4 regions of the Nocardia sp. NPDC058519 genome follow, and region 4 is predicted to be linked to each of the others. Evidence: riboswitches for the same ligand, from Rfam matches in the RefSeq annotation. Region 4 holds a riboswitch; each other region holds the start of a gene.
The links. Region 4 has a riboswitch for S-adenosylmethionine ahead of ACFWPK_RS33275 (amino acid ABC transporter permease). Riboswitches for the same ligand answer to the same signal wherever they lie in the genome.
Positions count from the first base shown of each region.

Region 1: another riboswitch for S-adenosylmethionine. It lies ahead of ACFWPK_RS32535 (rhodanese-like domain-containing protein); the one in region 4 lies ahead of ACFWPK_RS33275 (amino acid ABC transporter permease).
Region 2: another riboswitch for S-adenosylmethionine. It lies ahead of ACFWPK_RS31540 (bifunctional o-acetylhomoserine/o-acetylserine sulfhydrylase); the one in region 4 lies ahead of ACFWPK_RS33275 (amino acid ABC transporter permease).
Region 3: another riboswitch for S-adenosylmethionine. It lies ahead of ACFWPK_RS21905 (aminotransferase class V-fold PLP-dependent enzyme); the one in region 4 lies ahead of ACFWPK_RS33275 (amino acid ABC transporter permease).

Region 1 is NZ_JBHXNK010000046.1:34,599-42,160, forward strand. Features, by position in the region: gene fgd (glucose-6-phosphate dehydrogenase (coenzyme-F420)) at 1-803, shown strand, start outside; gene ACFWPK_RS32525 (hypothetical protein) at 903-1,247, shown strand; gene ACFWPK_RS32530 (O-succinylhomoserine sulfhydrylase) at 1,428-2,636, opposite strand; gene ACFWPK_RS32535 (rhodanese-like domain-containing protein) at 2,647-3,063, opposite strand; SAM riboswitch class IV at 3,081-3,200, opposite strand; gene ACFWPK_RS32540 (hypothetical protein) at 3,246-3,704, opposite strand; gene ACFWPK_RS32545 (FAD-dependent oxidoreductase) at 3,894-5,282, shown strand; gene ACFWPK_RS32550 (amidohydrolase family protein) at 5,319-6,167, shown strand; gene ACFWPK_RS32555 (DUF456 domain-containing protein) at 6,219-6,701, opposite strand; gene ACFWPK_RS32560 (CaiB/BaiF CoA transferase family protein) at 6,829-7,562, shown strand, end outside.
Region 2 is NZ_JBHXNK010000042.1:53,530-59,711, forward strand. Features, by position in the region: gene ACFWPK_RS31525 (oxygenase MpaB family protein) at 1-646, opposite strand, end outside; gene ACFWPK_RS31530 (TetR/AcrR family transcriptional regulator) at 785-1,462, shown strand; gene ACFWPK_RS31535 (homoserine O-acetyltransferase) at 1,425-2,570, opposite strand; gene ACFWPK_RS31540 (bifunctional o-acetylhomoserine/o-acetylserine sulfhydrylase) at 2,567-3,883, opposite strand; SAM riboswitch class IV at 3,967-4,077, opposite strand; gene ACFWPK_RS31545 (TetR family transcriptional regulator) at 4,142-4,864, opposite strand; gene ACFWPK_RS31550 (MFS transporter) at 4,999-6,182, shown strand, end outside.
Region 3 is NZ_JBHXNK010000020.1:67,260-74,821, reverse strand. Features, by position in the region: gene ACFWPK_RS21925 (MarR family winged helix-turn-helix transcriptional regulator) at 1-267, opposite strand, end outside; gene ACFWPK_RS21920 (hypothetical protein) at 379-1,617, opposite strand; gene ACFWPK_RS21915 (S8 family peptidase) at 1,610-3,805, opposite strand; gene ACFWPK_RS21910 (AAA family ATPase) at 3,829-4,959, opposite strand; SAM riboswitch class IV at 5,230-5,344, shown strand; gene ACFWPK_RS21905 (aminotransferase class V-fold PLP-dependent enzyme) at 5,387-6,703, shown strand; gene ACFWPK_RS21900 (hypothetical protein) at 6,720-6,956, shown strand; gene ACFWPK_RS21895 (Uma2 family endonuclease) at 7,055-7,562, opposite strand, start outside.
Region 4 is NZ_JBHXNK010000050.1:4,903-12,464, reverse strand. Features, by position in the region: gene ACFWPK_RS33295 (ABC transporter substrate-binding protein) at 1-395, opposite strand, end outside; gene ACFWPK_RS33290 (LLM class flavin-dependent oxidoreductase) at 392-1,462, opposite strand; gene ACFWPK_RS33285 (ABC transporter substrate-binding protein) at 1,491-2,453, opposite strand; gene ACFWPK_RS33280 (amino acid ABC transporter ATP-binding protein) at 2,486-3,247, opposite strand; gene ACFWPK_RS33275 (amino acid ABC transporter permease) at 3,244-4,239, opposite strand; SAM riboswitch class I at 4,267-4,361, opposite strand; gene ACFWPK_RS33270 (hypothetical protein) at 4,645-5,358, shown strand; gene ACFWPK_RS33265 (Uma2 family endonuclease) at 5,389-6,027, shown strand; gene ACFWPK_RS33260 (glycosyltransferase) at 6,106-7,278, opposite strand; gene ACFWPK_RS33255 (LppM family (lipo)protein) at 7,280-7,562, opposite strand, start outside.

The DNA of each region.
Region 1 (7,562 bases), on a different contig from region 4:
TCGGCACCTCCGTACTCACCCCCACCTTCCGCTACAACCCCGCCGTGATCGCGCAGTCCTTCGCCACACTGGGCTGCCTGTACCCGAACCGCGTCATGCTCGGCGTCGGCACCGGCGAAGCCCTCAACGAGATCGCCACCGGCTACAAGGGCGAATGGCCCGACTTCAAAGAACGTTTCGCCCGCCTGCGTGAAGCGGTGAACCTGATGCGCGAACTGTGGACCGGCGAGCGCACCGATTTCAACGGCGAGTACTACCACACGGTCGGCGCCTCGATCTACGACGTTCCCAAGGGCGGAATCCCCGTCTACATCGCTGCCGGCGGTCCGGTGGTGGCCAGGTACGCCGGCCGCGCTGGCGACGGCTTCATCTGCACCTCGGGCAAGGGCATGGACCTCTACACCGAGAAACTGCTGCCCGCCGTCACCGAAGGCGCCGCGAAGGTCGACCGCAACGTCGCCGACATCGACAAGATGATCGAGATCAAGATCTCCTACGACACCGATCCCGAACTGGCACTACAGAACACCCGCTTCTGGGCCCCCCTGTCGCTGACCCCCGAACAGAAGCACGACATCACCGACCCCATCGAAATGGAGAAGGCCGCCGACGCCCTCCCGATCGAACAGGTCGCCAAGCGCTGGATCGTCGCCAGCGACCCCGACGAAGCCGTCGCCCAGATCAAGCCCTACCTCGACGCAGGCCTCAACCACCTGGTCTTCCACGCCCCCGGCCAAGACCAACTCCGCTTCCTCGACCTCTTCAAGCGAGACCTGGCCCCCCGCCTGCGCGCCCTGGGCTGAGACCGGTCGGCTCAGATCCCTGGCCGGGCGCCATTAACGGCGCCCGGCCAGATATCGATCCATGGTCACGAACACCGGAACGACACAAGGAAATGAACCATGGGATTGTGGATCGGTAGCCCCGCGCTGAACACCACCGAGAACGTCGTCTGGCAGAAACTCGCCAATCGAACACAAGGCAGCAGGGCCGTCGGCGGACGCCTCCACCTGACCGAAACCCGACTGCTCTTCGTGCCCAATCACCTCGACGCGATCACCGGCGGCAAGCGCTGGGAAGCGCCCCTGACCCAACTGCGCGCCGTCGGGCAGCAAAGCCCGGATGGCGGCCTGTTCAGCGGCGGCCTCCGCACTCGTCTGCGCATCGACACCGACGCCGGAACCGAACTTTTCGTCATCGCTCCGATCGACGAGGCGATCGCGATTCTGGACGCCGCAAGGCAGTGAATCCGTGCGCAGCGGCTTGGACGATCTCACGGTGGTGACCCACGACAAGAACATGGCTGCCGTCGCGGGGCACCTGGGGTTCGCGGTCTACGACCCGGTCCGGTAGGCGATCCACGAGTCCGACGTCGACCTGCCGAGCGGGGATCGTTGCGACAGGTCGACTCGGGACATTCGGACGAACTAGCTCAGGGCGTGGTCGAGGTCGCCGAGGAGATCTTCGAGGTCTTCCAGGCCGACCGAGATGCGAACTACCCCGTCGGACAAGCCGATTGACGCGCGTCCCTCCGGGCCCATGGCTCGGTGGGTGGTGGTGGCGGGGTGGGTGATCATGGTCTTGGCGTCGCCGAGGTTGTTGGAGATGTCGATGATGCGGAGGCGGTTGAGGACCTCGAAGGCTTGTTTCTTGCCGTCTTCGCCGTTGAGGGCGAAGGTGACGACAGTGCCGCCGCCGGACATCTGGTCCTTGGCCAGTGCGTGTTGTGGATGTGATTCCAGGAAGGGGTATTTCACCCAGTCGACCGAGTTCTTGGTCTCCAGGAATTCGGCCACTCGCAGGGCCGACTCGGTGGCGTGACGGACGCGCAACGGCATAGTTTCCAGGCCCTTGAGCAAGGTCCACGCGTTGAAGGGGCTCAGTGCGGGGCCGGTGTGGCGCATCAGGGTTTTGACGGGGCCGTCGATGTAGTCCTTGGCGCCGAGGATGGCGCCGCCGAGGACGCGGCCCTGACCGTCGATGTGTTTGGTGCCGGAGTAGACCACCACGTCGGCGCCGAGTTCGAAGCCGCGCTGGAGCAGGGGGGTGGCGAAGACGTTGTCCAGCACCACCTTCGCGCCCGCGGCGTGGGCGAGCTCGGTGACCTTGCGGACATCGACGAGGGTCTGCATCGGGTTGGCGGGGGTCTCGAAGAAGACGGCCTGGGTGGGCACGGAGAGTGCCTGCTCCCACTGGTCGAGGTCGTCACCGTCGACGAAGACGGTTTCGATGCCCCAGCGCGGGAGGATCTCGTTGCAGACCACGAAACAGGAACCGAACAGACTGCGGGCGGCGACGAGTCGATCGCCCGCCTTCAGCAGCGCACCGAGCGCGGTGAACACCGCCGACATGCCGGACGCGGTCGCGAAGGCCGCCTCGGCGCCGTCGAGCAGGCGGATGCGCTCCTCGAACATCGCCACGGTCGGATTGCCGAAGCGGGAGTAGACGAAGTGCTCGACGTCGCCGGTGAACGCGGCCTCGGCGGCTTCGGCACTCTCGTAGACGAAACCCGAGGTCAGGTACAGCGCCTCGGAGGTCTCGTCGAAGCCGGAACGGCGCAGGCCACCACGCACGCCGAGCGTGGCGGGACCGACGCCTTCGGGCAGTGGCTTGTCGAACGAACCACCGGTGATCATGCTTTTCTCCTTATGCCTGACGCCACGGCAGGCCGACCGCGCGCCAACCGGTGCTGCCGCGCTGACCGAACGCGTCGGGTCCACCTTCGAAGCCGTCGAGCACGTTGTAGGACGGTGCCACGCCCGCCGCCGTCGCCAGGTTCGCCGCGTGCGCGGAACGCTGACCCGAGCGACACAGGAACACCACCGGTGCGTCGTCGGGTCGACCGGCCAGTGCCTGCTCGAGCTGCACGCCGAACTCCGGGTTGCGTGTGCCGGTGCCGTCGACCCATTCGATGAAGTGGGCCGGGCGTTCGATGGAACTGGTATCGGGAATGCCGATGTGTGCCCACTCGCCCTCGGTGCGCACGTCGACCAGCACGGCGCCGGGATGCTCGGTGAGCAGCTCCCACGCCTTCTCAGGGGTGATGTCGCCGGCGTAAGTCATGTCGATCCTCCTGCGTGAATCCGCTCTTGCCGTGCCGGAAATCCCCGAACACACGGCCAGGTCGTCACCCGGAGCACCCCACCGCGGAGGAGGGTTGCCGACCAGCGAGCCGGGGCTTGACGCTGGCACTCATGACCTTGCGATCTGAGATTGCCTCGGCACCGGTCATCGTGTCAAACGATTCAGAAGGTGCACACCAGCCACGCGCTGTCGACGCGGGTCAGTTTCCAGGTGTTGGTCGACGGATTGCCGTTCACCACGAGGGTGGCGTCGATTTTGGCGCGGTCGCCGTTGACGGTCGCGTTCTCGAAGCCCCTACCGTCGATCGTGACAGTGGATTTCGGGCCACCGAGCTGTTCGCCGAGGCCGGATTTCTCCTCGTCGAACCCGGGGCAGGCCACACCGGTCGGCGGACGGAGGTCGCTGCGCGAGCGTGCGTCGATATAGTTGGTGACGGCGGCCGCGAGACGGTCGGCCTCTGTGACATTTTTCTCAGCGGGTGAGAGCAGTCCGCCCGCCACGATGCCGATGAGCACGATGATCGCGATCACCGCGGCCGCGACGAACGGGACGATGGAACGCTTGTCGGTCTGATCCACCACTACGGGCTGGTCATCCGAGCCTGTTTGCTCCTCGTTCATGCTGTAATCCTGACAGACCCGTGCGGGCAGCTACACCGCGCGCCGGGTGACCGCAATGCCGCAGCTAGAATCGCCATGACTGCGGGCTGATGCCAACTCGATGACAGCTGCCAGCAAGCGGGATTGCCGACTTAGCCTAAGCTAAGTTGACGCCGTCAAACAGTTCTCGACCAAAGGGTGCGCGTAGAAATGACCGAACAGAGTGCAGCGACTCGCCCACTTCGCATTGCGATCGTGGGTGCGGGACCGGCCGGTATCTACGCCGCCGACGCCTTGATGAAGTCCGATGCCGACGTGAGCATCGACCTCTACGAGCGCATGCCCGCGCCCTTCGGCCTGATCCGCTACGGCGTCGCCCCCGACCACCCCCGCATCAAGGGCATCATCACCGCCCTGCACAAGGTCCTCGACAAAGACCAGGTCCGCCTGCTCGGCAACATCGACTACGGCACCGACATCACCCTCGACGACCTGCGCCAGTTCTACGACGCGGTCATCTTCTCCACCGGCGCCAACGCCGACCGCGCCCTCGCCATCCCCGGCATCGACCTCGACGGCTCCTACGGTGCCGCCGACTTCGTGTCCTGGTACGACGGCCACCCCGACGTCCCCCGCGCCTGGCCCCTCGAGGCAGAGAAGGTCGCCGTCCTCGGCGTCGGCAACGTCGCCCTCGACGTCGCCCGCGTGCTGGCCAAGACCGGTGACGAACTCCTCCCGACCGAGATCCCCCCGAACGTCTACGAAGGACTCAAGGCCAACAAAGCCCTCGAGGTCCACGTCTTCGGTCGCCGCGGCCCCGCCCAGGCCAAGTTCACCCCCCTCGAGCTGCGCGAACTCGATCACTCGCCGACCATCGAGGTCATCGTCAACCCCGAAGACATCGACTACGACGAAGGCTCCGAAGCCGCCCGCCGTAACTCCAAGCAGGTCGACATGGTCGCCAACACCCTGGAGCAGTGGGCCATCCGCGACCACGGCGACCGCCCGCACAAGCTGTTCCTGCACTTCTTCGAGTCGCCCTCGGAGGTGCTCGGCGAAGACGGCAAGGTCACCGGTCTGCGCACCGAGCGCACCCAGCTCGACGGCACCGGCAACGTCAAGGGCACCGGCAACTACACCGACTGGGACATTCAGGCCGTCTACCGCGCCGTCGGCTACCTGTCGCAGAACGTCACCCAGCTGCCGTTCGACGATCAGGCAGGCACCGTGCCCAACGAGGCCGGTCGCGTGATCTCGGACGACACCGCCGAAGGCGACGCCCGGTTCATGCCCGCCACCTACGTGACCGGCTGGATCAAGCGCGGCCCGGTCGGCCTGATCGGCCACACCAAGGGCGACGCCAACGAGACCATCGCCTGCCTGCTCGACGACGCCAAGGCCTTCGCGCCCGCGCCGAAGCCCGAGCTCGAAGCCGTCACCGAGTTCCTCGAGGGCAAGGGCATTCCGTTCACCACGTGGGCGGGCTGGTACCGCCTCGACGCCCACGAGCGCGCCCTCGGCGAGCCCGAAGGCCGTGAGCGCGTGAAGGTCGTCGAGCGCGAGGACATGCTGCGCGCGTCCGAGCCGAACAAGGCCTGAGCTGCCGCCGCTGCCGAGATAGGGCATTCTGTACAAGTGTTCGATGCCCACGTCCACATTATCGATCCTCGGTTTCCGCTGATCGAGAACGAAGGCTATCTACCCGAGCCCTACGTGATCGATGACTATCGAAAGCGAATGGGGCACTTCGATGTCCGCGGCGGTGCTGTCGTCAGCGCGTCTTTTCAAGGCGCCGATCAGACGTATCTGAAGGCAGCACTGTCCGCGCTCGGTCCCGACTGGGTCGGCGTGACCCGGCTGGATCTCGATGCCACCGACGACGAGATCCTCGAGTTGAACAAAGCCGGTGTGCGCGCGCTGCGGTTCAATCTCAAGCGCGCCGCCGCCGACATCACCGAGATGACGTTGCAGGCGTTGCGCGCGCACGAACTGGCGGGCTGGCACGTCGAGCTCTATATCGACGGTCAGATGCTGGCCTCGCTGCAACCGGTGATCTCGAAGCTGCCCGCGCTCTCGATCGACCATCTCGGCATGTCCGAGGAGGGTTTGCCTTATCTGCTCGACCTGGTGGACCGCGGCGCCAGGGTGAAGGCGACCGGGTTCGGGCGGGTGGAGATGGATGTGGCCGAGACACTGCGGCGCATCCACACGGTCAATCCGGGTGCGCTGATGTTCGGCAGCGATCTGCCCGGCACGCGCGCCGGAAGACCGTTCGAGGAGCGCGATGTTGACCTGATCTGCCAGGTGGTCGGCGCGGATATGCACGCGGTACTCGAGGACAACGCCCGCGAGTTCTACCGCCTGCCCGCCGTGCGCCGCGACCAGGTGCCGCCCCCGCGCGTCGAGAACCCGACCATCCCGATCCCGCGCAACCTGCTGCCCGGCGCGGACGAGCACACCCGCCCGCTGCCGGTCATCGAGTAGTCGGTTCTCGAGGGAACAGGCCGAGAACCCGCGGCGCCAGCCGCCATAGACTCAGCTCAACAGCGCGCCGGTTAGCCACACGCCGGAGGCGATCAGCGCGCCGAACAGCTCGACCAGCATCGACAGGCCGACGCCCTTGAGCGCGTGCACCGTTGCGGGCCAAGCCAAGTCGTTGGTCTTCAAGCGGTACAGCTCGGCCAGGTACACACCGAGCACGAAGCCGATGAACAGGCCGACGATCGGGATCACGAAGAAGCCGATGATGCCGAGCACCGCACCGGCCAGCAGCGCACGGTTCGACACCCCCGCTTCGCGCATCCGCCTACCCGGCCAGGTGTACTTCACGACGCCGGAGAGCACCAGCGCGACGGTCGCGATCGCCAGCACCGTCCAGGCCGTCGCACCGCCGGTCATGAACGCCCACACCGCGATCGCCGCGAAAATGAGGATCACCCCCGGCAGAATCGGTACGATCACGCCGACGATGCCGACCAGAATGACGAGGCCGACAAGGACCTCACCCCACACGCTCACTACCGGTCCTCCCGTTGCCGCGCCGAGTCGCGCTCGTGCGAATTCTCACCCATGCTCTACCCGAGCCGCCACCCCAGCGCTATTGTCGGAGTGTCAATACCGTTCGACGACGAACTGAGGTCACCGCGTGAGCACGGAGTCCACCGCCAAGCAGGGGCCCCTTGCGGGCATCAAGGTCATCGAGTTGGCAGGCATCGGGCCAGGCCCGCACGCCGCGCTGCTGCTGGCCGACCTCGGCGCCGACGTGGTGCGCGTGCAGCGCCCGAACCAGCTACCCGGCTTCATGGAACGCCCACAGTGGCGCGGGCGAACGATCGTCGAGGCGAATCTGAAGGACCCCGCCGACGTCGCCAAGATCCTCGACCTGGTCGAGAAGGCCGACGTGCTGCTCGAGGGCTTCCGCCCCGGCGTCACCGAGCGCATGGGCCTCGGACCCGACGATGCGCTGGCCCGCAACCCGCGCCTGGTGTACGGCCGGATGACCGGCTGGGGCCAGCACGGCCCGCTCGCCGACCGCGCGGGACACGACATCAACTACATCTCGCTGACCGGTGTGCTCAATGCCATCGGGCGCAAGGGCGAGCGTCCGGTGCCGCCGCTGAACATGGTCGGCGACTTCGGCGGCGGCTCGATGTTCCTGGTGTTCGGCGTGCTCGCCGCGCTGGTGGAGCGGCAGGGTTCCGGCAAGGGCCAGGTGATCGACGCCGCGATGATCGATGGCGCGCTCGCCCTTTCGCACATGATCTGGGGCATGCGCGGGGTCGGTCTGTGGTCCGACGAGCGCGGCACCAACCTGCTCGATACCGGCATGGCCTTCTACGACACCTATGAGACCTCCGACGGCAAGTACATGGCCGTCGG
Region 2 (6,182 bases), on a different contig from region 4:
ACAGCACACGACCACCGGCCGCGAACGTCATGCCTTTGCTCACCGACGGCCACAGCAGGAAATGCATGGCTTCCACGGCCCGCTCGCTGACGCACAACTGCGGCCGAACGCGCTCGAAGTACGCGCGCACCTCGGCACGATTGCGCGGCACATCCGAGGGCTTGCAGGTCTGTAGTTCGGCGGCGATCACGCACTCGGCCCAGTACCGGTCTTCTTCGGCCGGACTCAGCGGCCCCGGCCCGAACATCTCGTAGGCCTTGAGCACAGAATGCCACCCGGTGACGTGGATCCACAGCTGGGAGTCGGGGTTGTTGGCGCTGTAGCGCTTGCCGCTGATCGGTTCGATGCCCGTCATCGGCGCGTGCACCTTCATCAGGTGTTCGGCGGCCTGGATGGCGGTGCGGCCGTCGCCGAGCGCGACCAGCAGGAAGTAGGACAGCGTGTGGTCGAGACGGGTGGCGGGATTGTCGTAGATCCCGTGCGAATCGGCGACCGCTGCGGTCAGGAACGGATCGAAGTGCTCGAGGGTGACCGCGCGCTGGAATCCGATCAGCGCGGTCGGCGCCGCCCACACCTTCCAGGTGGGGGAATCCGGCCCGAAGAAGCCGTAGTCGTCGCGACGCAGAGTCGACGCATCGAAAGCCATTGCACATGCCCCTTTGCAGTGCGAGGAATATTGAATACAACACCACCGTAGCAATTACTCGACGTGAATACAACGGTTGCGTAGGATTCGTGACGAAGGATGGCGGGTATCGTCGGCGAGCGAAAGGCAGGTGGGCGGGTGACCTCGACGCAGGAGCAACGACCTCGACGCCGCTATGCACCGCGCCTGCCGCCGGACCAGCGCCGCGCGCAACTTCTCGACGCCGCGTTCACCGTCCTGGGCCGGATGGAACTGCACGAGCTGAGCATGGAGGCCGTCGCGCAGGAGGCGGGCGTCGGAAAACCCGTGCTGTACACGGTGTTCAAGACCCGCGCCGAACTCGTCGAAGCGCTGCTGGAACGCGAACGTGAACGCGGACTGGATCAGATCGCCGACACGCTGCCCGAAGACCTGCTCGGCGCCGACCCATTGGCGGCTGCCTCGGCGACTGTCGAAGCGTTCGTCGGTGTGGCACTGGCGAATCCGACTCGCTGGCGGCTGATCCTCGCCACCCCGGCGAGCGCGCCCGACGAATATCGTGCGGCTCTTCGTGCTTCGCGTGCCGAAATCTTGGAGCGCGCGGAATCGCTTGTCCGCATGGGTATCTCAGTGCTGCCGAAGTGGTCGGGCATGGATGCCGGGCTGCTCGCGAGCTCGACCCTCACCATCGCCGAAATGCTCGGTCGGCTCGGGGTCAGCGAGCCGGAAGAGTATCCGCGCGAACGACTTCAGGCCTATGTCCGGTCGATCGTCACCCTGCTGACCGGGGGAGTGAACGTCAGCGGTTCTCCCGCGCGAGGCGCATCGTCTCGGTGAGCAACTTCGACACCGCGGCCGCCTCGGTGAGGAACCCGTCGTGCCCGTCGCGTGAATGCACGATCTCGAGACCCGCGCAGCCCGGCAGCCCTTCGGCCAGCTCGGCCTGGGTGTGCAAGGGGTACAGGCGGTCCGAGTCGACCCCGCCCACCACGCACGGCACCGACGTCGAAGCCAGCGCGGCAGCGACACCGCCGCGCCCGCGACCCACATCGTGGCGGTTCATGGCCTCGCTGAGCAGCACATAGGTGGCCGGATCGAAGCGTTGACACAGCTTGTCGGCCTGGTGTTCGAGGTAGCTCTGCACCGCGTACCGTCCACCGGTCCACGGGTCTTCGTCGCCCTGGGCCTTGTTGGTGAAGCGGTGGTCGAGTTCGCCTTCGGTGCGGTAGGTCAGGTGCGCGATGCGCCGGGCCAGCCCCATGCCGGTCATCGGCGCGCGGCCGGTGCCGTGATAGTCGCCGCCCTGCCAGTCGGGATCGGCGGTGATGACGGCCATCTGGGTGGTCTGGGTGCCGATCTGATCGGCGGTGGCGCGAGCGCCGACGGCCAGCACGAGCGCGGCACTGACCCGCTCGGGCAGGCCGATGATCCACTCGAGCACCCGCATGCCGCCCATCGAGCCGCCGACGACCGCGCCGAGCCGCTCGATCCCGAGCACCTCGAACAACCGCGCTTCGGCGTTCACCTGATCGCGGATGGTCAGCTCGGGAAACCGTGCGCCCCATGGCTTTCCGTCGGCCGCCAGTGCGGACGGGCCGGTGCTGCCCTTGCAGCCGCCGAGCACGTTGGTCGCGATCACACACCACTCGTCGGTGTCGATCGGCGCGCCGGGCCCGACCATGCCTTCCCACCAGCCGGGCGCCCCGTCGGGCCCACCGACGACATGAGAGTCGCCGGTGAGCGCGTGTTCGACGAGCACCACATTGTCCAGGGTGGGCGAGAGCTCGCCCCAGCGTTGCACCGCCAGCCGCACATCGGGGATAACGGCGCCGTTCTCCAGCGCCACGTCCCCGATGGCGACCACGCCGACACGCCCGTCCTGGGGTGGCAGCAGGGCCACCCCGGTTTCGGGTCGGGCGATCGGCGATTCGGTGCTCACAGTCACGTCGTCGCCGCCGCGAACCCGGCCCGCAGATCGGCCAGAATGTCTTCGATGCCCTCGATGCCCACCGCGAGCCGGACCAGGCCGGGAGTGACGCCGGCCGCCAGCTGCTCTTCGGGCGTCAACTGCGAGTGCGTGGTCGACGCCGGGTGAATCACGAGTGAACGCACATCACCGATGTTAGCTACATGGCTGTGGAGGCTGAGCGCGTCCACGAACTTCTTGCCCGCATCGACACCGCCCGCCAGCTCGAACGCCACGATCGCGCCCGCACCCTTGGGCGCCAGCTCCTCGGCCCGCGCGTGCCAGGGCGAGGACTCGAGGCCCGCGTAGAACACCGCGTCGACGCCCGGCTGCTCGGCGACGAACTTCGCGACCGTCTCGGCATTGCTGACGTGCCGCTCGACGCGCAAGCTCAGCGTCTCGATGCCCTGCGCGATGAGGAACGCGTTGAATGGCGAGACCGCAGCACCCAGATCGCGCAGCAACTGCACGCGCGCCTTGAGCGCGAACGCGGGCGCGCCCAGATCGGCGAACACCGCACCGTGGTAGCTGGGGTCGGGCTCGGTGAAACCGGGGAAGCGCGCGTTGCCGTCGGCGTCGCGCACGGTCCAATCGAACGTGCCGCCGTCGACGATCACGCCAGCCACGGCCGCACCGTGCCCACCCAGGTACTTCGTCGCCGAATGCACGACGATGTCGGCGCCGTGGGCCAGCGGCTGGATCAGGTACGGGGTGGCGACGGTGTTGTCGACGATCAGCGGAATGCCGTTCGCGTGCGCGACACCGGCGATGCCGGGGATGTCGAACACCGCACTGCTCGGGTTGGCGATGGTCTCGCCGTAGAACGCCTTGGTGTTGGGCTGGATCGCCGCTTCCCACTGCGCGAGGTCATCGGGATCCTCGACGAACGAGACCGTGATCCCCAGCTTGGGCAGCGAGTAGTGGAAGAGGTTGTAGGTGCCGCCGTAGAGGTGCGGGCTGGACACGATGTGGTCGCCCGCGCTGGCCAGGTTCAGGATCGCGTAGGTCTCCGCGGCCTGGCCGGAGGCCAGCAGCAACGCCGCGACGCCACCTTCGAGCGCGGCAACCCGCTGCTCCACCGCGTCCTGGGTGGGGTTCATGATCCGGGTGTAGATGTTGCCCGGCTCGGCGAGGCCGAACAGCGCGGCGGCGTGATCGGTGTCGCGGAAGGTGTAGGAGGTGGTCTGGTAGATCGGCAGTGCCCGCGCGTTGGTGCTCGCGTCGGGGGCCTGGCCCGCGTGGACCTGCTTGGTCTCGAAGGACCAGTTCTCGGGCAGGGAAGAGTCGGTCATGTCGTGCTCCAGTGGGGTGTGCGCCGGGGGGATCTCGTCAACTGGGTCGGATCGACGGGCAACAACACATGGGGGCCTCCTGCAATGCGCGCTTGCTCTCGACTTTCGAGAGCCCGGTCATCACCCGGAGCACCCCACCGCAGCTGGAGGGTTGCCGACCAGCGAGCCGGGGCTTGGCGCTGGTACTCATGACCTTGCCGTCATGTTAACCGGACACCTCCCGCGCGCGGAAACTTCCCCCGCATTTCACGCTGAAGATCACTCGTCGGCCGGTGTGCCGAAGCCGGGCGTGTCGTCGACCGGTGCGCCACAGACCTGCCGCAAGCCGTGGTAGGCGCGCAGCACGGCGTCGCGAGTGACCCGAACAGCTACCGTCGGTGACCCGCTCAGCAGTGCTTGTTCGGTATCGGCGACCGAGATGTGGCACAGCATCTGCCAGATCCCGGCCACCAGCTTCACCTTGAAGTCGTCCGGTGACGTGCCCATCCGCTGCGCGAGCTCGGTGCACACCGCGACGTTCTTCTTCTCCGCGTATTCCAGCGCCCGCGCGTTAACCGACTGGCTGGTGCGCATGATCCGCTGCATCTGCAGGAACTGGCGGATGAACCGGATACCGTCCGCGTCTGCCTCCGCCTGGACCACCGCCAGGTAGGCGCCGCACAGTGCCTGGAGTTCGTTGCCGGTGTTCGGTTGGGAGCGCAGCGCGACGGCGACGGAGACCCCGAAGTCGTCGATCGGGGCCAGCACGATGTCTTCCTTGAGCGCGAAGTACCGGTTGACAGTGCGCGGTGACACATCGGCACCCGCGGCGATCTGCTCGACCGTCGTCGCGTCGAAACCCTGGCTATCGCACAGTTCGAGGCCGATCGCGACGATCGCGGCCTTGGTCTGGATCTTCTTGCGTTCACGCAGGCCCAGCGGCGCGTCGGCAGCCGGTTCGGTCGTCCGGTCGGCGCTGATCGGAGTAGTCGAGTCCAGCATCACACCAGCCTACCGTGTCGGTCGCTTTATCTGTCTAGGAAAGCCAATTGGCGCGTTCAGACATTTTTCTCTTGACGCCAATTGTCGTGTAGTGCCAGGATTGGTCGACGCCAATCTAGTAACGAGGAGTTCTGGTGACCGGCACCGAGCTAGAGACGAAACATGTTGATTCTCAACAGAATTCGATGCGGTGGTGGGCGCTGGTCGTGCTCTCCGCCGCCCAGTTGATGGTGGTGCTCGACGCCACCGTGATCACGATCGCCCTGCCGTATGCCCAGCGGGACCTCGGGATCAGCGACGGCGACAAACAGTGGGCGCTCACCGCGTACACGCTCATCTTCGGCGGGCTACTGCTGCTCGGCGGACGGATGGCCGACTACCTGGGCCGACGCCGGATCTTCCTGGTCGGCCTGGTCGGCTTCGCCGCCGCGTCGGCGCTGGCCGGCCTCGCGCAGACCGGCGCGCAGTTGTTCATCGGCCGCGGTCTGCAGGGCGCGTTCGCCGCACTGCTCGCCCCCGCGGCCCTGTCGCTGCTGTCGGTGATCTTCACCGATGTGCAGGAGCGGGCCCGCGCGTTCGCGGTGTTCGCCGGTATCACCGCGGGTGGCATCGCGTTCGGGCTCATCGTGGGCGGCGCGCTCACCGAGTTCGCGTCATGGCGGTGGACGCTGCTGATGAACACCCCGATCGCGCTCATCGCGGTGGCCGGTGCGGTCGCGGTGATCGCGCGTGATATCCCGGTGCCCCGAACCGGCGGCTACGACCTGCCCGGCGCCGTCACCGTGACATTCGGCTTGGTCTCCATCGTCTACGGGTTCAGTCGCGCCGCTGAACACGGCTGGCTGGCGGGCAGCACCCTCGGCCTGCTCGGCGCGGGCTCCGCCTTGCTCGTCGCGTTCGTCCTCATCGAGGCACGCTCGGCGAATCCGCTACTACCACTGCGAATTCCGGGTGAGATCAATCGCGGCGGCGCATTGCTGGCCGCGCTGCTGATCCCGATCGCGATGTTCGCCATGTTCTTGTTCCTCAGCTTCTACTATCAGAACACCCTCGGCTATTCGCCGCTGAAGGCGGGCATCGCGTTCCTGCCGTTCCCGGTGGGCATCGGGATCGCGGCGGGCATCACCAGTTCGTTGATGCCCAAGTTCGGGCCGCGTCCGCTGATGGTGGTCGGCGCGCTGCTCGGCGTCGTCGGACTGCTGTGGCTGGCGCAACTGAGCTACGGCGACGGGTACGCGCTGAGCGTGCTGCCCGCGCAGCTGCTGATGGCGCTCGGGATGGGCCCGCTGTTCGTCGGCATGCAGGCCGTCGCCCTGCA
Region 3 (7,562 bases), on a different contig from region 4:
CTTGCGGCGATCCTTGCCGTCGCGGGTGCGTTCGACCAGGTCGGCGCGTTCCAGCGCATCGATCAGGCGGACGACTTCACTGCGGTCGATGCCGAGCGCGTCGCCCACTTTCTTCTGCGTCAGGTCGGCGTTTTCGGAGATGAAGGTGAGCACCCAGTGATCGCGCAACGGAACGTCGATCTCGGCGTGCAGCGCCTTGGTGAGCCGTCCGAGCGCGTACACCGGGTAGCGCGGCAGGCCGCGGACGGAGTTCGTGTTCGTGGACATGAGAGGGAACTCTAGCAAATAGTGGAGAAACCCAATCATTTAGGTACTCCATCATGGGGTGCCCAGATGGTTGAGAAATGGGTGTGAGCAGGCAACTCGGGGCAATTATTGTCAGGGATATCCGACGACGTTGCGGGCGCGGCGATTACGTGCCGCGAGGTAGGCCTGGGTTCGGCGCACGACCTGGGCGTGAGCGTTCGATTCGGGGTCGAGCTCGGCGAGGTCGAACGAAACCTTGCCACCGTGGTCGTGATGGATGACCAGCGAATCGTCGAGCACCCGGTAGATCGCGCGCACCTCGCCATCGGCCCAGGCCGCCACGTACCGCACCGCCACGGCCCGGTGCAGTGCGAGCCGCCAGTACTTGCTGGTGCGTTCGCGCAAGCGTTCGGCGCCGATGTCCGGGTACCAGCTCGGATCTACGGATTCTGCCCAGCGGTCTGCCGCGCTCAGATCGACCCACAGGATCTCGCCGTCGCCGACCTGCTGACCCGCACGGGTCACCCGGCGCGACGGCGGTCGGCGCGATGGTTTGGCGCGTGTGCCGATGACGGTGACGGCGGGCGTACCGGGCAGTCTCGTGGCGGGGTCGACCGGCAGGTAGTCGGGGTTGTCCTCGCGGACGAAGCCGAGTGCGCGGTCGAAGGCAGACAGGCCGGGCGCGGGGGCGCAGCCGTCCAGGCACAGCAGGGTGCGGCCCAGCGCGAAAACGCGGTCCGCCGTGATCGAACCCAGTTTCTCCTCGTCGAACGCGCGCGTGAGTACCTGCGCGGGAACCACCACGATCGAGGTATCCGAGGGGCTGGTGTGCTCGGCGCAGCGGGTGAGGTGGCCGACGTGAGCCGACTCGGACTCGGCATAGAACAGGTAGTACGCGGTCGCGCCGAAATGTGTTGCGGCGTCACGGAGATCGGACCGTTGCGCGGCGGGTAGGGCCGCCGCTTTGATCGGCTCGCCGCGCCTGGCTCGCTTGGCCTGGATGAGCAACCGCACCTCACCGGCACCGGACGGTTCCTGCACGCTGTAGATGAAATCCGCGCCGACCCCGCGCCTGCCGCGAGCCCGGTTGCCACCTTCCTCCGGCCTGGTCAGCAGCCGCAGCCCGCCCGCGCCGCTCACCTGCGTCGCCGAGCCCCACGACGTGCACCGCCGCGGCGGCGCGCAATCGGGGCACGGCGCGTCGATGCGGTAGTCGACGCCGGTGAGGTGGCCGAGCAGGATCTCGGTGAACGTCTCCTCCTGCCACGGAAACAGCCGCGCGCCCAGATGTTGCAGCCGGTACACGCTCTGACAGCTCAGCCGCCGCGCCGCGATCGGGTCGACGAAGATCTCGGCCGGGAACTCAGACATCGAGCGGGATCTCGATCGTCGGGCGCAATGCCTCCAGCTGCGTGACATACGCGCTGAGCACCCGCTCGTACAGGTCGTCGACCTTGGCGTGGCGCACGGTGATCACCATCGAGTAGCGGATCGGCTGCGCGGTCGCGGTGGGGTGGCCCGATTCCCTCGCGTTGTGGTGGATGTCGAAGACGGGGTTGCGCAGGCTGTTGACGCGCTTGCTGCGCTCGGCATGCAGGACGGTGTCCCATTTGCGGGAGTCGCGGCGCAGCACGGCCTCGGGGTCGAGCTCGGTCGCGCGGAAGAACGGGGCCGAATCGGGGTGGATTCTGGTCGGTTCGGCGAATTTCTCGTCGTGCGGGCGGAAGGTGACGTCGAGTCCGCTGCGGGTGTAGCTGCCGGGGTCGGCGGGGTCGACCTGGGTGGCATAGACGAGGGTGGCGCGAATTCTGACCATGCCGGCGGGTAGTGCCGCGGGCAGCGGGATCTGGGCGCGCAGATACTTCGCCGGGGTGAGTTCGCCCTGGTAGAGGACCCGCGCTTCGCCGTCGCCGCAGAGGACCATGTCGGCCAGGGTAGCGGCGATGCGACCGTGTCCGGAATCGGAATCCGGTGAGCTGGTGCGCCTTTCGGCGGTGTGGACGAGCAGGGCTTTCAGATCGAGCGCACCGAGCTTCGGGCCGAACAGGGTGCGAGCGCCCAGTGCGGCGCGCAAAGCCATCGGTGCGGCGAAGCTCGTGCCGGAGTCGGGAACGGCGGTGCCGTCGGGGCCGACCACGTGGAACGGCTCGTGATCGCTGCCGCCGAAGGCGAGTAGATCGGGTTTCACCGTGCCGGGGGAGCGGCCGGGGCCGATCGCGGAGTACGGCGCGCGGTTCCAAAGGGCGCCGACCCGATCCGAAGAACCGATCGCGAGCGCGTTGACGCTGTCGGCCGGAACCTGCACGCGCGCATTGCCACTGGGCTTGTCGGCTTCGCCGTTGTTGCCGACGGCGATGGTGGCCAGCGTGGTGCCGTCGCTGAGGTAGTCGTCCCAGAACGCGGTCCAGGCGTGCACTTCGTCGTCCTCGATGGGGAGTTCGGGGCCGATGCTGACATTGACGAACTCGTACTTGCGCTGGCGCAGCACGGTATCGATGCGCTCGATGGCCGAGTACAGCTCGCACTGGTCGTCGTCGGTGTCCTCGTCGAGGACCTGGTAGTGGTCGATGTAGCCGTAGGGGACCGGGACCGGCTGGACCGGGTCGACGCTGCCGAACAGCAGGGCGGAGGTGACCCGGTGGCCGTGGTCGAGGTAGTTGCGGTGGGGTGCGGCGCTGTCGGCGAAGGTGTGGGCGTCGACCCAGCGGGTCAGTGGGGTTTCGGCGGGGATGCCGCCGTCGAACACCGCGATGGTGAGTTCCCGGTCGGTGGGTTCGGCTGTGGGCAGGATCGGGCGGAAGGTGGAAGTCCTTGTTCTGGTGGCGGTGTCGCGGCCGAGCTGGGTGCGCATGCGCGGCATGCGGCGGATCACCCTGGTGAACGAGTAGTCGGCGAGCGCGGCGATGGCGGCGTGGGTTCCGGTGACGGGGACGAAGGCGAGGCCGCCGTTGTCGAGCCTGCGGTCGATCGCCACGTCGAGATCGAGGTCGCGGGAGAAGTCGAGCAGACCCTGCAGGGCGATGTCGCGATCGGAGTGCAGGACCAATTCGGCGACCGTCTCCGAATTGTCCGGGGCCGCGGCGAGTCTCAGCCGGTCATGGGGGTTGTTGAGGCGGAACTCCGCCAGGCTGACGATGCCGTTCTCGGCGCCGCCCAGCGGTGCGTCGGCGCTGATCCGCGCGGTGAGCAGCTGTAGGTTGACGCGGGTCGTAGCCAGGAACAGCAGGGTGCTCGCCCGTGGCTTACCGTGCTCCGGTGCGATCGCCACCGGCCTGCTGCCGAGCGGATCGAGCTGCATCGACGTGAGAAGCCTTGTGGGATAACCGCTTTTGGACAGATACTGCGGATGCAGGGTGACCGCGGTGACCGTCTCGTCCTCCGGGCAGGCCGTCTTGGGCAATGCGTCGGCACTCGAGGTGGCCGCGCTCAGCATCGGCGCGAGTCGGGCCCGCGCCTGCGCCACCGTGTACGGCGGCTGCGGCGCGCCGCCGGATCTGCTGGGAGAGATGGGCGCGGTCAGCCGCTCACCGAAGCCGATCAGAAATCGCGGTCCGGCCACCCGAAATCCCCCCAGCTGCCACGTTATTCCCGTCGATGCGTGAAGCCACGGATGGTGTCGCGCGACACCCCCGTGAGCGCGCTGATCTGGCGCTGAGACAAGCCTGACACGCCCGTCAGCGTCTGTGCCAGCCGTAACCGATCCGTTTTGGGAAGTTCAGCTACTAGTCGTGCGGAGTGCTCGGCCATCAGGCCGGGCAGTAGCTGGTCCTCGAGCACGCAACGCCTGCGCAATCGCAGCATCGTGCGCTCGATGTCGTTGAACGACAAGCCCTTCGACGCGAGCGCGACCGCGTCCACCGCGCCGTCGGGCAGGGGTTGCCCGGCGAACCGGCGAATCGCCTCGCAGCGTTGCTCGGCCTCGGGCAGCGCGAATTCCACGCTCACATCGAAGCGCCGCCACACGGCCGGATCCAGCAGGTCGGCATGGTTGGTCGCGCCGATGACCAGGCCCCCGCCGGTCGGCCAGTCGTCGATCTGCTGGAGCAGCACGGTGACCAGTCGCTTCAGCTCGCCCACGTCGCGGTCGTCGTCGCGACGTTTGGCGATGGCGTCGAGCTCGTCGAGCAACAGGACGCACGGGCGCTGTTTGGCGTAGTCGATGGCGTGGCGCAGGTTGGTGCCGGTCTTGCCGAGCAGGCTGCTCATGATGGTCGCCAAGTCCAGGACCACCAGCGGCAGCGACAGCTGATGTGCCAGCCACGCCGCGGCCATGGTCTTGCCGACACCGGGCGGACCCACGAACAGCAAGCTGCGGGCCGGGGTGAGATCGGCGGCGGCCAGCCGGTCGGCCTGCTTGCGCTCGTCGACGATCTGGGTGAGCACGGCGTAGGTTTCTGCGGCCAGGATCGGCACTTCGGCGGTGGAACCGGGCGGGATCACGCGCACCAGGGGCAGTCGGCTGTCGCCGTCGACCGGAATCGGCGTATCCACCTCCGCGCGTAGGGGATTGGCGCGCGTCGGGTTCTGCCGCAGCAGTGAGATCAGCGCGTCGGCCAGCTCGGGACTCGCATGCCGGTGTCGCCGCGCGGCGCGGCGCACGAACATCGCGACATCCTGTTCACGCCCGGCGAGCGCCAACCTGGCCAGGTGGACGAATTCGTCGGGTAGATCGGCGCTCACGTCCGCCGAAGTGGAGCTCAAGGCGTGTGACATGGTCTTCTTCCGATCATATGCGTGGACTATTTTCGCTTCACTCGATCGTACGGCGTCCATCACGGGCAAAGTTCACCCCTTGTGTACCGGTTTGACATCGGACCCCACCCGCAGCGCCACATTGATCTGCCGAGCCCTCAGCGCAGCAATTCCCTTCGTCGGATGCTAGTTCCGCGATGCCCCCTCTTCGGCGATTCCCTTCGCTTCGGGCGTGCCTTCCCGGCGTGGGGTGGTTGACAGCTCCCGCGGTCGTCTGTCACTCTCGTTGCAGGTCACGAGTACCAGCGTTCAGCCCCGGCTTGCTGGTCGGCAACCCTCCTCCGCGGTGGGGTGCTCCGGGTGACGACCAGGCCGACGTCCGAATTGGGCGCGGCAAGCGCGGACTCACCTCTTCTGGAGCGGGTCCCTGAGCCGACGGGATTTCGTCATGACTGCTGTAATCGACCCCACCTGTGCCATCGCCGCCGTTTCCGGTGCCGACCTGCAGGTTCCGCTCGTTCAAGGCGGCACCAGCTCCTACGCCAACTTCGACTACGCGGCCAGTGCGCCGGCGTTGAAGCAGGTCACCGACCGGATTTCGCAGTTGCTGCCGTTCTACGCCAGCGTGCATCGGGGTGCGGGCTACGCCTCGCGGATCTCGACCGAGTGCTACGAGGCCTCCCGTGGCGCGGTCGCCCGGTTCCTCGACGCCGACGACGACCAGGTCGTCGTATTCACCCGCAACACCACCGATTCGCTGAACCTGCTGGCCGGGTGCGTGCCGGGGGAGACGGTGGTCCTCGATATCGAGCACCACGCCAACTTCCTGCCGTGGACCGAGCACGGTCGCCGGGTCGTGCGGGCCGCCGACACCGTCGAGGAGACGATTCAGCGGGTCGTCGCCGAGCTGTGCAGCAAGCCCGCCGCGCTGCTCGCGGTGACCGGGGCATCCAATGTCACCGGTGAGGTGCTGCCGCTGGAACGCCTCGCGACCATCGCCCACCTGTGTGGTGCGCGCATCCTCGTCGATGCCGCACAGCTGGCGCCGCACCGGCGGATCTCCCTGCGCGAGAGCGGGATCGACTACCTCGCGTTCTCCGGGCACAAGCTGTACGCGCCGTTCGGTTCGGGCGTGCTCGTCGGTCGGCGGGACTGGCTCGACCAGGGTGAGCCGTACCTGGCAGGCGGCGGTGCGGTGCGCAATGTCGGTGTGTCGGAGGTCGAATGGGCTTGCGCGCCGCAGCGGCACGAGGCAGGTTCACCGAATGTGCTCGGCGCGGCTGCTATCGCCGCTGCCTGCGACGCGCTCGCCGCGATCGACCCCACCGAACTCGTTGCCCACGAACGCTTTCTGGCCGACCGTCTCCGCGACGGTTTGTCCGCGATTCCCGGCGTCGACCTGGTCAGCATCTGGTCCGACAGCCCCGACTGTGTCGGCATCGTCGCCTTCACCGTCGCCGACTACGCCCCCGGCAAGGTCGCCGCCTACCTCTCCGCCGAACACGCCATCGGCGTCCGCGACGGCCGCTTCTGCGCCCACCCGCTGCTCACCAGCCTCGGCCTCGACGCCGCCCTCCGAGCCAGCATCGGCCTCGGCACCACCGCCGCCGACGTAGACCGCCTGATCGAAGCGGTCTCCACCTTGGTCACCACCGGCCCCACCTGGACCTACGCCGCCACCGACGGCCACTGGAACCCCACCCCCGAAACCCGCCCCCTCACCGCCTCTTCCCCCGAAGGCGCGGCCCCCTGCCTGATCGGCTGAACAGTAGCTTTGAACGATGTCGGTTGAGAAACAGCTGTGGGAGATTCGCCTAGGCGTAATCGCTTCCGAGTCCGAGGCACGTGCCGTCATCGATCAGATCGAGCGACTGCTGTGCCCCGACCCGGACCACACTCCTCCCTGTCCGATCCCGTGGAGCGTCAGCATCGCGGCGGGGGAGGACTTGGCCGCGGAAGCTCGGGAAGCATACGAGGACGTGGTGGAGCAGTACCGAATCGAATCCGGCGCGAGCTGAGGCGATCCCGGCTATCGCTCCCGGCTCGAAAAGATGCCGGTCACACGAAACTCGCTTATGGAGAAGGGCTTCCGATCAGGCGCGAGGGACGTCAGGTCTCAGTCGAGGTCAGCGTCGAGGGCGTCCCAGGTGATGGTGACATCGAGCGGATCGGTGATCGCGATCGCGGTGGGGTTGTGGGAGCGGAAACGGGTTTCGGTGGAGATGTAGGCGCCTGCGGTATTGAGGCGGAGGATCTCGATGGACTTCACGCGGCCGTCGTTGTTCTCCATCCGGACGATCCAGTACTGCTCGATACCAAGGCGTGCGTATTCCGCTCGTTTATCCACACAATCGGCGGTAACCGTCGCCGGTGATACCACTTCGACGACCAGAAGCGTGTCGCCTGCTGTCGGTTTGGTTTTCCACTTGTCGCGGGGGTCTTCGACGCAGCGATACACGATGGCGTCGGGGCGCCGGAAGTTGAACGGAACCTCGGAGACCAGCATGTCCAGTTCGCCGCCGGCCTTCAGACAAGGTTGCCCAGTGCCGCGTTTCCGGATCGCTTCCCGCAAGGACTGTTTGATCACGTCGGCTATGGCGATGTGATTCGGCGAGGGTGAGTCG
Region 4 (7,562 bases):
AGCTTGACGACCGCGTCGAAGGTATCGCGCACCGAGTCGGCGGTGAGCGCGGTGCCGTCGCTGAAGGTGACGCCATCGGCCAGCTCGAAGGTGAACACCTTGGCGTCGGGACTGACCTCCCAGCTCTTGGCCAGCCACGGGGTGATCGCACCGGTCTTCGGGTCCTGATCGGTCAGCGAGTCGACGATCTGGCGGGCCACATAGATGGTCTGGTTGGTGCCCGACTGCGCCGGATCCGAGCAGGTCGGCGCCCCGGAGAGCCCGTAGCGCAACGTGCCGCCGGGCTGCGGCGGACCGGTCTGAGCACCGGAGCCCCCGGTGCCACCGCCGCACGCGACAACTGTGGTGGCGGCGGCGAGTACACCCGCGAGAGCAGCAAGACGATGTCGGATCACGAGGTAACTCCAGAGAATTGACGGCCGGCGGCCAGGGGACGACTCGGAATGCGGCGGCGCAGCTCGGGCGCCACCTCGGCCTGGAACAGCTCGAGGCTGCCCAGGTAGTCGGATTCGGTGCGGCCGTCACGTTCGGCGGACAGGTGGATGACCTCGTGCCCGAACTGCTCGTGATAGCGGCCGACCTTGTCGATCACCTGCTCCGGGCTGCCGACCAGCGCCGACGAGCGGGCGATGAAGTCTTCGACGGTCTCGAACACGACCGGATTGCCGACCTTGCGCTGCAATGAGGTGCGCGCCTCGTAGAGCGGGCGAAACACCTCGACGGCCTCTTGCGAGGTCCGCGCGACGTGGAAGCCCGCGGTCCCCGCGCCGACCAGCGCATCGGCCGGGTCGTGACCGTAGTGCGCCCACCGCTCGCGGTAGTGCCGGATCAGCTCGGCGTACGGCTCGATCGGGTTGGTGACATTCGCCGAGAACACCGGATCACCGTGGCGCGCGGCCAGTTCCACCGACTCCTTGCTCGTCGCGCTGCCATGCCAGATCCGCAACCGGGGCTGAAGCGGTCGGGGCAATGCCTTGGCCGCGGTGAGCGAGGGGCGGAACTGCCCCGACCACGTCACTTCCTCGCTGTCCCACAGCGCCCGGAACAGTTCGTACCCTTCACGATTGCGCTCCCACTGGTCATCGGTGGTGACGTGATAGAGCTGCGCCTGGGCCGCGCCGTTGCCCTTGCCGATGATCAGTTCGAGCCTGCCCTCGGACAGGTTGTCCAGGGTGGAATAGTCCTCGAACGCGCGCACCGGATCGAGCAGGCTCAAGGTGGTGACCGCGGTGAACAGGCTGATCCGCGAGGTGAGGGCCGCGATATGGCTCAGCACCACCGGGGGAGCGGCCGAGAGGAACGGATCCTCGTGTCGCTCACCGACAGCGAACCCGTCATAGCCGAATTCCTCGGCGCGCCTTGCCTGTTCGATCACCTCGTGCAGGCGATCGCGGGTCGTGGGAACCACGCCGGTGACCGGATCGGGTACCCGGGTGATCAGCGTCATCAGCAGGAACTTCATGCGCGGACTCCTAGCTTCTCGAATGACCTCATGCGGCAGGCTTCTTCGGCAGACCGGGTGGGTTGATCCGCGACTCGGTGACCTTCTCCGAATCCAGGCCCCAGCGATCGAGGACCTTCTGGTAGCTGCCGTCCGCGATGGCATCGACCAGCGCCTTGTGCACGGCGGCATTGAGGCCGCTGTTCTTCTTGGTGAGCACCGCGATCTCGCCCTGCAGTGCCTCACCGGCGCCGGAGAAGGTGGCGATGAGCTTGGTCTCGCCGGTCGTCGTCGAGTGGTAGACGCCGGTGGGGTTCGGGCCGATGTAGCCGTCGAGACGTTTCGAGGCGAGCGCGAGGTAGTAGTCGGTGACCTGCTGGTAGTAGGCGATGTCGATCGGCGCCAGCCCTTCGGCGACGTTCTGTTCGTTCCACTTCACCAGCAGCTGTTCCTGGTTGGTGCCCGCTCCCACGCCGATTCGCTTGCCCACCAGGCTCTTTCGGTCGTTGAAGACGAGCGGGCTGTCCTCGGGCACCTCGAGCGCGACATTGTCCTTGCGGTAGGTCGCGAAGTCGTACTTCTCCTTGCGCTCCTCGGTGACGGTGACATTGGAGATGAACGCGTCCACCTCGCCGGAATCGACGCGCACGAAGTTCTGCGACCAATCCGCCACCTGTGCGACCAGCTTCAGGCCGAGTTTGTCGGCCACCAGACTGGCGAAGTCGATTTCGGATCCGACGACGGTCTTGTCGTCGGTGGCATAGAACCGCAGCGGGGGCGCGGAACTGCCCGATCCGGTCACCAGGAGGGTGCCGCGATCGCGAATCGCCTGCGGCACTTCGGCGGCGATCGCGTCGACCTTCGCCACCCGCACCCTTCCCTCCTGGGTGGGCGAGAGGTCGAAGGTGACCGAACCCGCCTGGACGGTCTCGGCGGATTCCGGATCGGCGGTGCAGCCGGTGGTCAGCAGCGTGGCCGCCGAGATGATGCCGATCAGCGTGGAAAGCTTCATCAGTGTCGAAACCTGTTCGTGGGAAGGGATACTCAGCGCACGCGCGACAGGAATGCCTGCGTGCGTGGATGTTCGGGGTGATCGAGGACAGTGGCTGCGTCGCCCTGCTCGACGATCTGTCCTTCGTCGAGGAACACCACCGTGTCGGCGACCTCACGGGCGAACCCGATCTCGTGGGTGACGATCACCAGGGCGGTGCCGCCGTGCGCGAGATCGCGGATCACCGCGAGCACCTCGCCGACCAGTTCCGGGTCGAGCGCGGAGGTGGGTTCGTCGAACAGGATCAGGCGCGGCTTCAAGGCCAGCGCCCGTGCGATGGCGACGCGCTGCTGCTGGCCGCCGGAGAGCCGGCGCGGGTAGGCGTCGGCGAAATCGGCCATCCCGACCCGGTCCAGGAGCTGTTTCGCCTCGGCGATCACCTCGGCGCGCGGGCGGCGCTGGGACGAAACCGGGGCGAGCACGATGTTGTCGAGCACCGTGAGATGCGGGAACAGGTTGAACTGCTGGAACACGAAACCGATATGGCTGCGCTGGGCGCGCACCGCGTGGTCGGGCAGCGGGCGCAGGGTGTTTCCGCGCTGCCGGTAGCCGATCAGCTCACCGCCGATGTGCACCGTGCCCGCGTCCTGTGCCTCGAGATGGTTGAGCACCCGAAGCAGCGTCGACTTACCCGACCCGGATGGGCCGACCAGCGCGACCACTTCGCCCGTGCGCACCGCCAGGTCGACGCCACGCAGCACCTCGGTACCGCTGTAGGACTTGCGAATTCCTCGTGCCTGCACCGCTGCGGTCATCGGGTGGCTCCTCGGGGTGCGGCGGCGATCTCGGTGACCTTGGCGCGGACCCGCTGCCACGGTGTCGGCGGCAGCTCATGCTGGGCGCCCTTGGCGTAGTGCCGTTCGATGTAGAACTGGACGATCGACAGCGCGGTGGTGAGCACGATGTACCAGGCCGTGGCCACCATGAGCAGCGGCACCACCCGGCCGTTGCGGCCGAAGATCACCTGCACCTGGTAGAACAGCTCGGCGATCGCCATCACCGACACGATCGAGGTGCCCTTGAACAGGCTGATCACCTCGTTGGCCGCGTTCGGCAGGATCGAGCGCATGGCCTGCGGCAACACGATGGTGCGGAACTGCCGCCAGCGCGGAATGCCCAGCGCGGCAGCCGCTTCCAGCTGGCCGCCGTCGACGGCGAGCAGGCCCGCCCGGATGAGCTCGGCCGAGTACGCCGCCTGATGCAGGGCCAGGCCGATCACCGCCGCGGTGAAACCACTGATGACACCGTTGACTTCGAAATCGAAGAACGCTGGTCCGAACGGAATACCGACGGAAAGGCGGGGATACAGGTAGGCGATGTTGAACCAGAACAGCAGCTGCACGATCAGCGGGATCGAACGGAACGCCCAGACGTAGGTCCAGGCGATCACGCGCAGCACGGGATTGTTCGACACCCGCCCGATCGCCAGCAGGGTGCCGATCGCGAAACCGAGGACGGTGCCCCACAGGGTCAGCTCGATGGTCACCCGGAGCGCGGCCAGTACCGACTTCGCGGTGAAGTACTGGGCGAAAGTGCCCCAGTCCCAGCCCGGATTGGTGATCAGACCGTGTGCGAACTGGGCCACCACCACCAGCGCGACCGCCGCGACGACCCACCGCCACGGGTGCCACGATCCGGTGATCCGGGGAAGGTCGGTCGCTTCGTCGGCGGATGCCGACTCAGCGGGGGGAGCGTCGCCGGGCGGTGCGGGCGCGGTCTCGGCGCCGGATACGGCGGACGCGGTCATGGGAGTCCTTCGGAAAACACAAAATCTCCTCCATCGAACCCGGCAGAAGCACCCACACCCCGAAAGCGGGCGGGTTGCTGCGACGTCATCGAGCCAGGTCTCTCGGTCGCTCTGGATGGTTGCGCCCCGGCGCTGCGGCCTGAGCTGAATCAGCATGTGGCACATGCACGAGTGCGCGCAACGATAGAAATCAACGTGAGCGCAGAGGTTGGAACCGGCTTCGGGCGCAGTCATAATTGCCCCGGTTCGGCGTGGTCGGTCGACTGTGGGGGACACCGACCCTCGGCGGGGGTTCGCTGCGAGATTGCGACGCGCCGAACGCCCGGTTACTTCACCTGTCCGGATTCACCCACCGCACGCGGTAGCGTCGGCCTTCTCTGCGTCGATGAGGAGTACGTCGTGATCATGCCGCGTCGTTCCACCGCACTGACCTCGCTGACGGCCTGCGCCGCCGCGCTACTGCTGGCCGTGCCACCGGCTGCCGCCGAACCGGCCGAGCCGGTGACGCCCGCCGTCACCCGGGACGCACCGAACGTCACGCCTGCCGCGGGCCCGGGCGATCTCCTCGGCGCCTACCGAACCGTCGTCGAGACGCTGAAGGCCATGGGTATCCAGCCCTTCCTCTACCCCACGGTCGCCGCGAACTGCACCGGTGACGGCACGGGCCTTGTTCCCGCCGTCGCGGGCGCGGTACCGGGCCCGTGGCCGGCGAACACCCTCCCGATCCCCGGCGTCGACCTCGCGGCCGTGAAATCGGGCCAGACCCTGTTCACCTTCCTGCCCTACGGCCTCGCCCCCGACACCGCCGCCACGAAGACCTCCGGCATGCAGGTGGCCTGGCTCAATGTCAGCACCGGCCGCGGCGGCATGGCCTCGATGGGCCCGATCGCCGACATCGTGCGCGCCATGGTCCCGCCCGAGGTCCCCGCCGAACTGCGCCCCCTCGCCGAAACCGCCATCCGCGACTTCCTCTTCGCCGCCATCCCCGTCGGCGGCGTCCGCGCCGTCCCCGTCGACACCGGCCGAGGCACCGTCCTGGCCGCCGTCTTCGGCACCACCGACAACGCAGGCCGCTCCTGCTTCTTCTTCCCGACCATCGGCATCACCGAGGTCGCCTGAAGCTCGCCGGTCAGCGTTAGGCTCAGCGGTATGAGCGGAGCCTACGACTGGTCGTGGCTGCGGAACGACATGCCCGTCATCGACCTGGACATCTACCTCGAGATGCCGACGGAACTCGCTCGAACGATCGAGGTCAAAGACGGCATGCTCGTGCACTGCGAGTCACCGTCACCCAACCACATCTCCGTCGCACGCGTAATCGAAGCCGCGCTGCGGGACGCCGCGCGTGACCGTCCTTCTGACGCTCCGTGCCCGCGCGCCAGCGGTGACCTCGACATGCTCGTGTCCGAAGTTCCGTTCGGATTCCGCCGCCCCGACGCGATCCTCTACCGCTGCGTGGAAGCCGACCGCGGCCGATGGCGCCGCAAGCCGACCGCCGCCGACGCCCTGCTCGTGGTCGAGATCGTCTCACCCGGTACGGTCACCGCCGATTGCGTCGACAAGCGAGCCGAGTACGCGAAGCTCGGCATCGCGCAGTACTGGATCGTCCGGATGGTCAACGACGACGGACTGGTCTCCTCCATCGAACAACTGCGTCTCACCTCTGACGGCAGATACGTCACCGAGCGAATCGGCCTACGCGGCCAGGACCCGGTCATCGCAGTCACCGCAATCGACCCGGTCAAGGTCGAAATCCCCTGGGCAGAACTGGATCTGGACATCGAATAGGCGTCATCCGCCGCGCCTGACGTACCCCCCGTATCGGGGTATCCGCGGCCTGGACGGGCCGATTCGGTTATTGACCGGTCAGGCGTGGCGGGCGATGGGGTCGTCGGGGGTGACCAGGGGGCGCTGTTTCCAGCGGAGGCGGCCGGTGCGGTGGCGGTGGTGGGAGCGGGTCCACAGGATGAGGTAGTTGGCCACTGAGAGTGGGTGGGCCAGGGCCGAGGTGAGGTCGGTACCTGTTGGTGCCCGGCGGGTTTCGATGGTGCGGGCGGTGAGTCTGCTCGTGACGGCGGCCAGGTAGCCGAGCAGGCCTGCTCTGCGGGTTCGGTCGCGGCCGAAGATCGCTGCCAGTGGGGGAATCCAAAAGGCAAGGGCGGCAAGGATGCCGATGGCGGCGCCGGTGTCGAGACGGCCGCCGTAGGCCGACCACAGCCAACGCGTGTAGCCGTCGGTGAGTTCGGCTGTGCCGGTATACATTCGGGTTCTCGCGGCGGGGCCCGCGGTCACCAAGGCGGTGCGGTGGCCCGCTCGGCGCACGGCGCGCGCCAGATCGAGATCTTCGGTGGCGCTGGCCGCGACAGCCGCGTGACCGCCGCCCGCGCGGTAGGCCGCGGCATCGACGGCTAGGAACTGTCCGCATGCGACGGCGGTGGACGGGCGCAGGCTGTGGTTGGCGGGGCCGACCGGCAGGGTCGAGGCCCACGACCAGGCGAGCAGTGGCTGGACGAGGTGCTCGGTGGTCGAACCTGCTTCCTGCACCGGCCAGGCCGAGACCAAACCCGCTCCACGCCTGCGTAATTCGGCTACCGCTGCGGCCACGGCGTAGGGCGCGAGGCGAACATCGGCGTCGACGAAGACCAGGGCGGCCGCGTCGGTGCGGGCGGCCAGGCGCGCGCACGCGGCGGCCTTGCCGGTCCAGCCGGGGGCGGGGTGCGCGGCGGAGCGCAGCACGGTGAAGCGCTCGTCGCCGGCGATCGCGGCCAGTGCGGCTTCGTAGGTGCCGTCGGTGGACGCGTCGTCGAGGATCAGCACGTTCATGCGGGGGACGCCGGTTTGGGCGCGAAGGTCGGCGATCAGCGCGGGCAGGCGCGCGGCTTCATCGCGGGCGGGAACACACACCGTGACCGGTTCGATCACGCCCGCGACTCCGCGCGGCAGCGTACGCAAGGTGACCAGGTTGTAGACGGCGGTGCTCGCGCCGAGCGCTGCCAGACCGGTGCCCGCCCAGGTCAGGTAGCGGGCCGCCGCGCTCATGTCAGCGGCCCAGTCTGCGACTGGAGATCTCGCGCCACATCTCCGAGGGGGAGAAGCCGCCGCGCGGCGCGTTCGGCGGGCCGGGGTTGCGATCACGGAACGCCAGTCCCGCGATCAGCGCGGCCACCGCGAGGGTGATGCCGCCGACGATGCCCGCCCAGCCCGCGAACGAACGGGTGTTGGGGTCGGCGTACTTCACCTCGGCGCGCAGGGTCGACACCTCGCCCGCGGGCAGCTTCCACGACACGGTGTTCTCGCTGTCGGTGGTCTCGCGGGTGCCGTTG